Linked DNA regions of Rhodopseudomonas palustris HaA2. The protein of the gene in region 1 binds, or shares a complex with, the protein of each later gene. Links are inferred from orthologs where the notes say so. Each region holds a gene or a part of one and is shown in the gene's direction. Other genes may lie near its edges.

Region 1 (5,651 bases):
CTGAACGTGTGGGCGATCGCCGCTAGTTCGTGGCCCTGGCGCTGCTCACCAGCGTCGGCTTGGTGAGATAGTCCTTCGGGAACAGCTTCTTCAGGTTCTCGATCTTCGGGAGATCATTATAGACGATATAGGGCTGGGTCGGGTGCAGCGTCAGGTAGTCCTGATGATACGCCTCCGCGGCATAGAAGCCGTCCAGCGGGCCGACCTTGGTGACGATCGGCTTCTTGTAGACCCGCGCGGCGTCGAGCTGGGCGATATAGGCGTCCGCGACCTTCTTCTGCTCGTCGTTCACGGTGAAGATCGCCGAGCGATATTGCGTACCGACGTCGGGGCCCTGCCGGTTGAGCTGGGTCGGATCGTGCACCACCGAGAAGAAGATCTGCAGCAGCTGGCCGTAGCTGATCTGTTTCGGATTGTACTTGATCTCCACCGCCTCGGCGTGGCCGGTGGCGCCGGTCGAAATCGCCGTGTAGTTCGCGGTCGCCTGGCTGCCGCCCGAATAGCCCGACACCGCGTTGAGCACGCCCGCCGTGTGCTGGAACACGCCCTGCACGCCCCAGAAACAGCCGCCCGCGAACACCGCGGTCTGGGTGCCGTCCGCCGAACTGACGTCGAGCGCTGGCGGCGGGATCACCACCGCGTCCTCGGCGGCAAGGCTGGGCGTGAAACTCGCGGACAGGGCCAGCGCGCTCAGGGCGGCGGCGCTACGAGCAAGACGGCTGATGAAGCGCATGGGGGTTCCTCGCGGATTCGACGGACGGTGCGGGGGCAGGCAGCGGGCGGGCGGGCCCCTGCCGCTCCACCCGCGGCTGTCCAAGATACGCAGCTCCGTGCCGAATGTTACGAGCCGGCGCACACGAGTGCGTGAAGCCGCGGCAGCGACATGCGCGGGCTTGCGGCCACGGGCCCAGGCCCGATGATGCCTGCCAGCAGAAGGGGTTTGGGCTGCCTGCAGAAAGGGTAAGGTTAACCTTGAGTCGTGCTGGAATGTCGCACGCGAACGAGCCACAATGCACGCGGCCCGGTGGCGGAAGATCAACGCGGGGGCGGTGCAACGCTCTTTTTTCCTGGTTCAAGTCCAGGCTGGGCCTCCAGATTTCTCTCCGAAATGCCGGTTGACGGCGGCTTCTAAGCCCTTTCGCAGCCCGGGAAACTGGTCTAAGACACGGCCGCGCGCCTGGGAAGCCCGGCGCTTGTAGAACAAGGGACGCGCGGCTGCGCGCCCTTTTTTTGTGCCCGAAATTCCCGCCCGCGTCAGCGAGATTTGATGCCCAAACGAACAGACATCTCCACCATCCTCATCATCGGCGCCGGTCCCATCGTGATCGGCCAAGCCTGTGAATTCGACTATTCCGGCACCCAGGCGGTCAAGGCGCTGAAGCAGGAAGGCTACCGGGTCGTCCTGGTCAATTCCAATCCGGCCACGATCATGACCGATCCGGAACTGGCGGACGCGACCTATATCGAGCCGATCACACCCGAGATCGTCGCCAAGATCGTCGAGAAGGAACGCTACGTCATCCCCGGCGGCTTCGCGTTGCTGCCGACCATGGGCGGCCAGACCGCGCTGAATTGCGCCCTGTCGCTTCGCAAGCTCGGCACACTGGAGAAATTCGACGTCGAGATGATCGGCGCCACCGCCGACGCCATCGACAAGGCCGAGGACCGCGAGCGCTTCCGCGAGGCGATGACCAAGATCGGCCTCGAGACGCCGCGCTCGCGCCAGGTCAAAAATCTTCCCGACGCGCTGCGCGCGCTCGACGAGATCGGCTTCCCGGCGCTGATCCGGCCGTCCTTCACGATGGGCGGCACCGGCGGCGGCATCGCCTACACCAAGGCGGAATTCATCGAGATCGTCGAGAGCGGCATCGATGCGTCGCCGACCAGCGAAGTGCTGATCGAGGAATCCATCCTCGGCTGGAAAGAATACGAGATGGAGGTTGTCCGCGACAAGAAGGACAACTGCATCATCGTCTGCTCGATCGAAAATCTCGATCCGATGGGCGTGCACACCGGCGATTCGATCACGGTCGCGCCGGCGCTGACGCTCACCGACAAGGAATACCAGATCATGCGCGACGCCTCGCTGGCGGTGCTGCGCGAGATCGGCGTCGAGACCGGCGGCTCGAACGTGCAGTTCGCGGTCAATCCGGACGACGGCCGGCTGGTCGTGATCGAAATGAATCCGCGGGTGTCGCGCTCCTCGGCGCTGGCCTCGAAGGCGACCGGCTTCCCGATCGCCAAGGTCGCGGCCAAGCTCGCGGTCGGCTACACGCTCGACGAAATCGCCAACGACATCACCGGCGGCGCCACGCCGGCGGCATTCGAGCCGACCATCGACTACGTGGTCACCAAGATTCCGCGCTTCGCCTTCGAGAAATTCCCCGGCGCCTCGCACAATCTGACCACCTCGATGAAGTCGGTCGGCGAGGTGATGGCGATCGGCCGCACCTTCCAGGAAAGCCTGCAGAAGGCGCTGCGCGGCCTCGAAAGCGGCCTCACCGGACTCGACGAAATCGAGATCGACGGCCTCGGCCGCGGCGACGACAAGAACGCCATTCGCGCGGCCCTCGGCACCCCGACGCCGAGCCGGCTGCTGCAGGTCGCCCAGGCGATGCGGCTCGGCTGGACCGACGACGAGATCTTCAACTCCTGCAAGATCGATCCGTGGTTCCTGGCGCAATTGCGCGGCATCGTCGAGATGGAGAACAAGGTCCGCGCCAGCGGCCTGCCGGACCACGCGTTCGGGATGCGGACACTGAAGGCGATGGGCTTTTCCGACGCCCGCCTGTCGGTGCTGGCCGGCACTACCGAAGCCGAGGTGAAAGCCAAGCGCCGCGCGCTCGGCGTGCGGCCCGTGTTCAAGCGGATCGATACCTGTGCGGCGGAGTTCGCCTCGCCGACCGCCTACATGTATTCGACCTACGAATCGCCGTTCGCCGGTCCGGCGTCGGACGAAAGCCACCCCTCGGCCAAGGACAAGGTGATCATTCTCGGCGGCGGCCCGAACCGGATCGGCCAGGGTATCGAGTTCGATTATTGCTGCTGTCACGCCTGCTTCGCGCTGCACGACGCCGGCTATGAATCAATCATGGTCAACTGCAACCCGGAAACCGTGTCGACCGACTACGACACCGCGGACCGGCTGTATTTCGAGCCGCTGACTGCCGAGGACGTGCTGGAGATCATCGACACCGAACGCAGCAACGGTACGCTGAAAGGCGTCATCGTGCAGTTCGGCGGCCAGACCCCGCTCAAGCTGGCGCGGGCGCTGGAAGCTGCCGACGTGCCGATCCTCGGCACCTCGCCGGACGCGATCGACCTCGCCGAGGACCGCGACCGCTTCAAGCGCATCCTCGACAAACTTCGTCTCAAGCAGCCGAAGAACGGCATCGCCTATTCGGTCGAGCAGGCGCGCCTCGTCGCCGCCGAACTCCGCCTGCCGCTGGTGGTGCGCCCGTCCTACGTGCTGGGCGGCCGCGCGATGCAGATCATCCGCGAGGACAATCAGCTCAGCGACTATCTGCTCGGCACCTTGCCGGAGCTGGTGCCGGCCGACGTCAAGGCGCGTTATCCGAACGACAAGACCGGCCAGATCAACACCGTGCTCGGTACCAACCCGCTGCTGTTCGACCGCTATCTGTCGGACGCCATCGAGATCGATGTCGATTGCCTGTGCGACGGCAAGGATACTTTCATCGTCGGAATCATGGAGCACATCGAGGAAGCCGGCATCCACTCCGGCGACTCGGCCTGCTCGCTGCCGCCGCATTCGCTCGATGCGCCGATGATCGCCGAGCTCGAGCGACAGACCCGCGAGCTCGCGCTCGGGCTCGACGTGGTCGGGCTGATGAACGTGCAGTTCGCCATCAAGGACGGCGAGATCTACGTGCTCGAAGTCAATCCGCGCGCCTCGCGCACGGTGCCGTTCGTCGCCAAGGTGATCGGCATGCCGGTGGCCAAGCTCGCCGCCCGGATCATGGCCGGCGAGAAGATCGCCGACCTCGGTCTGAAGAAGCGCAAGCTCGACCATGTCGGCGTCAAGGAGTCGGTATTTCCGTTCGCGCGCTTCCCCGGCGTCGACACCGTGCTCGGCCCGGAGATGCGCTCGACCGGCGAGGTTATGGGGCTCGATCGCTCGTTCGAGATCGCCTTCGCCAAGAGCCAGCTCGGCGGCGGCACGCGGGTGCCGCGCAAGGGCACGGTTTTCGTGTCGGTCCGCGAAAGCGACAAGACCCGGATCGCCGTCGCGGTGAAGCTGCTGCACGAGGTCGGTTTCAAGGTGATCGCCACCTCGGGCACCCAGCGCTATCTCAGCGACCACGGCATCCCGGCGGAGAAGATCAACAAGGTGCTGGAAGGCCGACCGCACATCGTCGACGCCATCATGAATGGCGAGGTGCAACTGGTGTTCAACACCACCGAGGGGCCGCAGGCGCTGGCCGACAGCCGGTCGTTGCGACGCGCTGCCCTCTTGCATAAGGTTCCGTATTACACCACTCTTTCCGGGGCCGTAGCCGCCGCCAAAGGAATCCGGGCCTATCTTGGCGGAGACCTTGAGGTTCGGACCCTGCAGAGCTACTTTTCCGAATCCTGATCATCACCGGGCGCGTGGCGCGCCCGGCAAACTGATTGGCAACGACGCCGGCAGGCCGGGAACCCGCCAGCTTCTGGATTGTTTTATCCGGCGTTTCGCGGCGACCCAGGGTACGGCTGGAAGTATTCTCGGGGCACCGCTTTGGCGGATCGCTCCCCTTATGTAAGCTGACGACTTCGCGGATGCGCAGACCAAGGCGCCCGCGACGAATGCTGAAGGATAAAGGCAAGATGGTGGAAAAGGTACCGATGACGGCGGGCGGCTACGCCGCGCTTTCGGACGAATTGAAGAAGCGCCAGTCGGTGGATCGTCCGCGCATCATCGAGCATATCGCCGAGGCGCGCTCGCATGGCGACCTGTCCGAAAACGCGGAGTATCACGCCGCCAAGGAAGAGCAGTCGCACAACGAGGGCCGCATCGCCGAGCTCGAGGACAAGCTGGCGCGCGCCGACATCATCGACATCAGCAAGCTCAGCGGCGACACCATCAAGTTCGGCGCCACCGTGACGCTGATCGACGAGGACACCGAGAAGAAGGCGGTGTGGCAGATCGTCGGCGAAAACGAAGCGGACGCCAAGAAGGGCAAGATCTCGATCACCTCGCCGCTTGCCCGCGCGCTGATCGGCAAGACCAAGGGCACCTCGGTCGAGGTCGTCGCCCCCGGCGGCGCCAAGGCCTACGAGATCGCCAAGGTCGAGTGGCGCTGACCGCGCTGTACGGCAGCAACAGTCGTGCTGAAAGGCCGCCGCGGGCGGCCTTTTTGCTGTTCTGAGCAGGCTTCCGGCGCGGATCCGGACTGATCACGCGCGATGAGATCGGGATCACTTGTCCGTGTTGCTGTCCCGGGTGGATGGACAGCGGCGCGGGGCGCCAAGTATCAGCGATCGACATCGATCAGCGGAGCCTCACCGACCATGGACAACTTTGCCGCCAAAGCGCAGCCCTTCGTGCTGAGCCTGTTTCGCTTCATCACCGGATTGCTGCTGTTTCAGTACGGCGTGGCGAAGCTGTTCAAATATCCGGCCGTGCCCTACTTCGCCAAGGTCGAGTTGTT
Region 2 (3,762 bases), 3.0 Mb from region 1 along the record:
GAGGGCCGCAACGACCGAGGGCAGCAAACCGGAACGTATCAGCTGATGGCCGATGGCCGGCTTTGCATGACCACGACGTCCGGCGCCAGGGCCTGCTACCAATATTATCGAGAAGAACAGATTCTCAAGGTTCGGCGCAACGACGGCGACAGCGACAGGGTGATCGGATTGGTGTCCGTCCGAAATTAACCGGTCAGCGCCGCCTTCACCAGGCCGCTGGCCTTGCCGAAATCCATCTGGCCGGCATATTTTGCCTTCAGCGCGGCGATCACCTTGCCCATGTCCTTGATGCCGGCGGCGCCAGTCTCCGAAATCGTCGCGGCGATCGCGGCCTTGACGTCGTCCTCGGACATCTGCTGCGGCAGATAGGCCTGGATCACCGCGATCTCGGCGCGTTCCTGATCGGCGAGTTCGGCGCGGCCGCCCTTGTCGTAGAGCTCGACCGATTCCTGACGCTGCTTGATCATCTTCTGGAACACGCCGAGCAGATCACCGTCGCTGAGCGGCGGCTTGCCTTGCCCGCGCGCCTCGATGTCGGCGTTCTTGATGGTCGAATTCATCATCCGCAACGTCGAGAGCTTGCGTTCGTCCTTGGCCCGCATCGCGTCCTTGACGGCGTTGTTGATGTCGTCGCGCAGCATGGTCGGCTCCTTGAGATGTCGTCCTCGACTTCAACGTCATTGCGAGCGAAGCGAAGCAATCCAGGGGCGGCGTGCACCGCGCCCCTGGATTGCTTCGTCGCTGCGCTCCTCGCAATGACGAGGAAACGGCGTCTGTTGCGCCTGATGTAGGCGGTTCGGCCGGCCGAAACAACTCAGTTCCGCAGCCAGCCGGCCAGCGCCGCCGCGGTCGCCTGCGGCTGCTCGATCTGCGGGAGGTGGCCGCAGTCCGGGATGATCTCCAGCTTGGCGCCGGCGATGCCCTCGGCCATCTCCTGCGACAGGCTGTTGGGAATGGTGTTGTCGGTGTCGCCGGAGATCACCAGCGTCGGGCAGCGGATGGTCGCCAACGTCGGCCGGGAGTCGGCGCGGGCGATGATCGCGCGCTGCTGGCGGACGAAGCCGTCTGCACCGACATCGTCGCCCATGTCGTGGATGACGCGCTGCAGCCTGGCGTCTTCACAGCGCGACGGATGCACGAAGCCAGGATAAAGGACGTCGAGCACCGCATGAAGCTGGCCGGCTTCGGCCTGCGCGATCTGCCGGGTGCGGCGCTCCTTGGCCTCGTCGCTGTCCGGACGCGCCTGGGTATTGATCAGCGCCAGCCTCGCCACCCGCTCGGGCGCCTGGCGCAGGATCTCGAAGGCGATGTAGCCGCCCATCGAATGTCCGGCGAGCGCGAAGCGCGGCGGAGCTTCGGCCAGAATTCGCCCGGCGATCGCCGCCATGCTGTCATCGCGAATGTGGTTGGCGACCGTCACCGGGCCGAATGTCCACAGCGACGGCAGCACCGGGGCGTAGATCCGCGGCGAGCCGCCCAGCCCCGGGATCAACAGGATCGGCAACGAAGTGTCCATGAAACCTCCCTCGGCGCACGAATCCGTCCCGCGCGCCCGGGCGGGAGCCTAGACAGGGCAACATCCCTGTCAAATCTCGTCGAAAACCGAACGAAATGCCCTTCCCGGCGCTTTGACGTCAGCAAAGCCTCGGACTATGTAATGCGCTCATGACCAATTCAGCATCCAATCCCGCCTGGCCGGACCACAAACCGACCGCGCTGCTCGTGCTCGCCGATGGCACCGTGTTCGAGGGCTTCGGCCTCGGCGCGGAGGGCCACGCCGTCGGCGAGGTCTGCTTCAACACCGCGATGACCGGCTATGAGGAGATCCTCACCGACCCGTCCTATGCCGGCCAGCTCATCACCTTCACCTTCCCGCATATCGGCAATGTCGGCACCAACGACGAGGATATCGAGACGGTGAACATGGCGGCGACGCCGGGCGCGCGCGGCGTGATCCTGCGCGACGCCATCACCGACCCGTCGAACTATCGCTCGTCGCGGCATCTCGACGGCTGGCTGAAAGCGCGCGGCATCATCGGCCTGTCGGGCATCGACACCCGCGCCCTGACCGCGCTGATCCGCGACAAGGGCATGCCGAATGCGGTGATCGCCCATGCGCCGGACGGCAAGTTCGACTTGCACGCGCTGAAGGAAGAAGCCCGCGAATGGCCCGGCCTCGAAGGCATGGACCTGGTGCCGATGGTGACCTCGGCGCAGCGCTTCAGCTGGGACGAGACGCCGTGGGCCTGGGGCGAAGGCTTCGGCCGGCAGGACAATCCGGAATTCCACGTCGTGGCGATCGACTACGGCGTCAAGCGCAACATCCTGCGGCTGCTCGCCGGCGAAGGCTGCAAGGTCACGGTGGTGCCGGCGACCACCTCGGCCGACGACATCCTGGCGCTGAAGCCGGACGGCGTGTTCCTGTCGAACGGCCCGGGCGACCCGGCGGCAACCGGCAAATACGCGGTGCCGGTGATCCAGCAGGTGATCAGTTCCGGCGTGCCGACCTTCGGCATTTGTCTCGGCCACCAGATGCTCGGCCTCGCGCTCGGCGGCAAGACCGTGAAGATGCATCAGGGCCACCACGGCGCCAATCATCCGGTCAAGGATCTCACCACCGGCAAGGTCGAGATCACCTCGATGAACCACGGCTTCGCGGTCGACAAGACCACGCTGCCGGCCAATGTGCAGCAGACCCACGTGTCGCTGTTCGACGACAGCAATTGCGGCATCGCGCTGTCCGACCGGCCGGTGTTCTCGGTGCAGTACCACCCGGAAGCCTCGCCGGGCCCGCGCGACTCGCATTATCTGTTCCGCCGGTTCTCGGACCTGATGCGGGCGAAGAAGAGCGCGGCGTAAGACGGTTCCTGGGCTGATGGGCTAGCGCCTACAGCGTCGTCATCCTGAGGTGCGCGCCCTTGCGCGCCTCGAAGGATGCGGAGGCAGGAATTGCCGCGCGCGTGTTTCGCGGCCCATCCTTCGAGGCTCGCTGCGCTCGCACCTCAGGATGACGTGGTGCTGGCTCAACGGCCGCTTGTGCCACTGCGGCGCCGGCTATGCGGCGTCACCGTCCGATGCTCACACCGGATAGCCACCCGAGTTTCGCGCCATGCCGCCAAAGGCGTCGAGCAGTTTCCCGCGCCAGGCGTGGACCGGATCGTCGGGCTTCAGCAGCGCGAAGTCACTGACGGCGCGGGCCCATTGGAAGCCGCCGAACGCGATGTAATCCGCGTAGTTCGGCGCCGCGCCGCCGAGGAAGGGCTGCGCCTTCAAAGTCAGTCGCAGCGGGTCGAGCGACTTGCGGAAACCTTCGACCGCGCTGTCGCGCGTGCTCGCGACCTCCTCCAGCGTCCTGCCGAAGCGCGCCTCGCGGCTCTTGCGGAAATACGCGGTGTCGTCGGGCCCCAGCAGCTTGACGATATCGGCGACGATCAGCGGCGCCAGGCCGGCGACCAGGGTGACGTCGCCCCAGGCGTTGATCATCCGCGCCATCGCCCGGCCGCCGTCGCCGCCGAACAACGACGGCCGGTCGGGATAGGCGTCTTCGAGATAGGTCGCGATCGCCCAGGAGTCGCACACGGCCGTGTCGCCGTCGAGCAGCACCGGCACCTTCTCGGAACTATACGGCGTGATCGCCGATTTCTCGGTGAAGCGCCATGGAATGGTCTCGGCGGCGAGCCCCTTGTGCGCCAGCGCCATCCGGATCCGCCAGCAGAACGGCGAAAACGGCCGCGCCGCGTCGGTGCCGACCAGTTCGAAGAG

Evidence for each region.
Region 2: the proteins of carB (region 1) and carA are in contact, whole or in part, in a solved structure (PDB 1KEE), measured with the Escherichia coli proteins. The link is inferred for Rhodopseudomonas palustris HaA2 from one-to-one orthologs.

What each region holds. Positions count from the first base shown.
Region 1 is NC_007778.1:1,706,810-1,712,460, reverse strand. The notes cover bases 964-4,797. They hold carB (carbamoyl-phosphate synthase large subunit), read left to right. Parts: upstream 964-1,267; coding sequence 1,268-4,597; downstream 4,598-4,797. In the rest of the region: peptide-methionine (S)-S-oxide reductase MsrA, read right to left, coding at 23-733; transcription elongation factor GreA, read left to right, coding at 4,828-5,304; RPB_RS07620 (DoxX family protein), read left to right, coding at 5,512-5,651. UniProt on the Escherichia coli protein: Large subunit of the glutamine-dependent carbamoyl phosphate synthetase (CPSase).
Region 2 is NC_007778.1:4,714,850-4,718,611, forward strand. Bases 909-3,762 are described here. They hold carA (glutamine-hydrolyzing carbamoyl-phosphate synthase small subunit), read left to right. Parts: upstream 909-1,665; coding sequence 1,666-2,859; downstream 2,860-3,762. Other genes in these bases: RPB_RS20855 (alpha/beta fold hydrolase), read right to left, coding at 909-1,516; RPB_RS20865 (glutathione S-transferase family protein), read right to left, coding at 3,079-3,762. In the rest of the region: RPB_RS20845 (hypothetical protein), read left to right, coding at 1-189; RPB_RS20850 (GatB/YqeY domain-containing protein), read right to left, coding at 186-641; more of RPB_RS20855, read right to left, coding at 815-908. UniProt on the Escherichia coli protein: Small subunit of the glutamine-dependent carbamoyl phosphate synthetase (CPSase).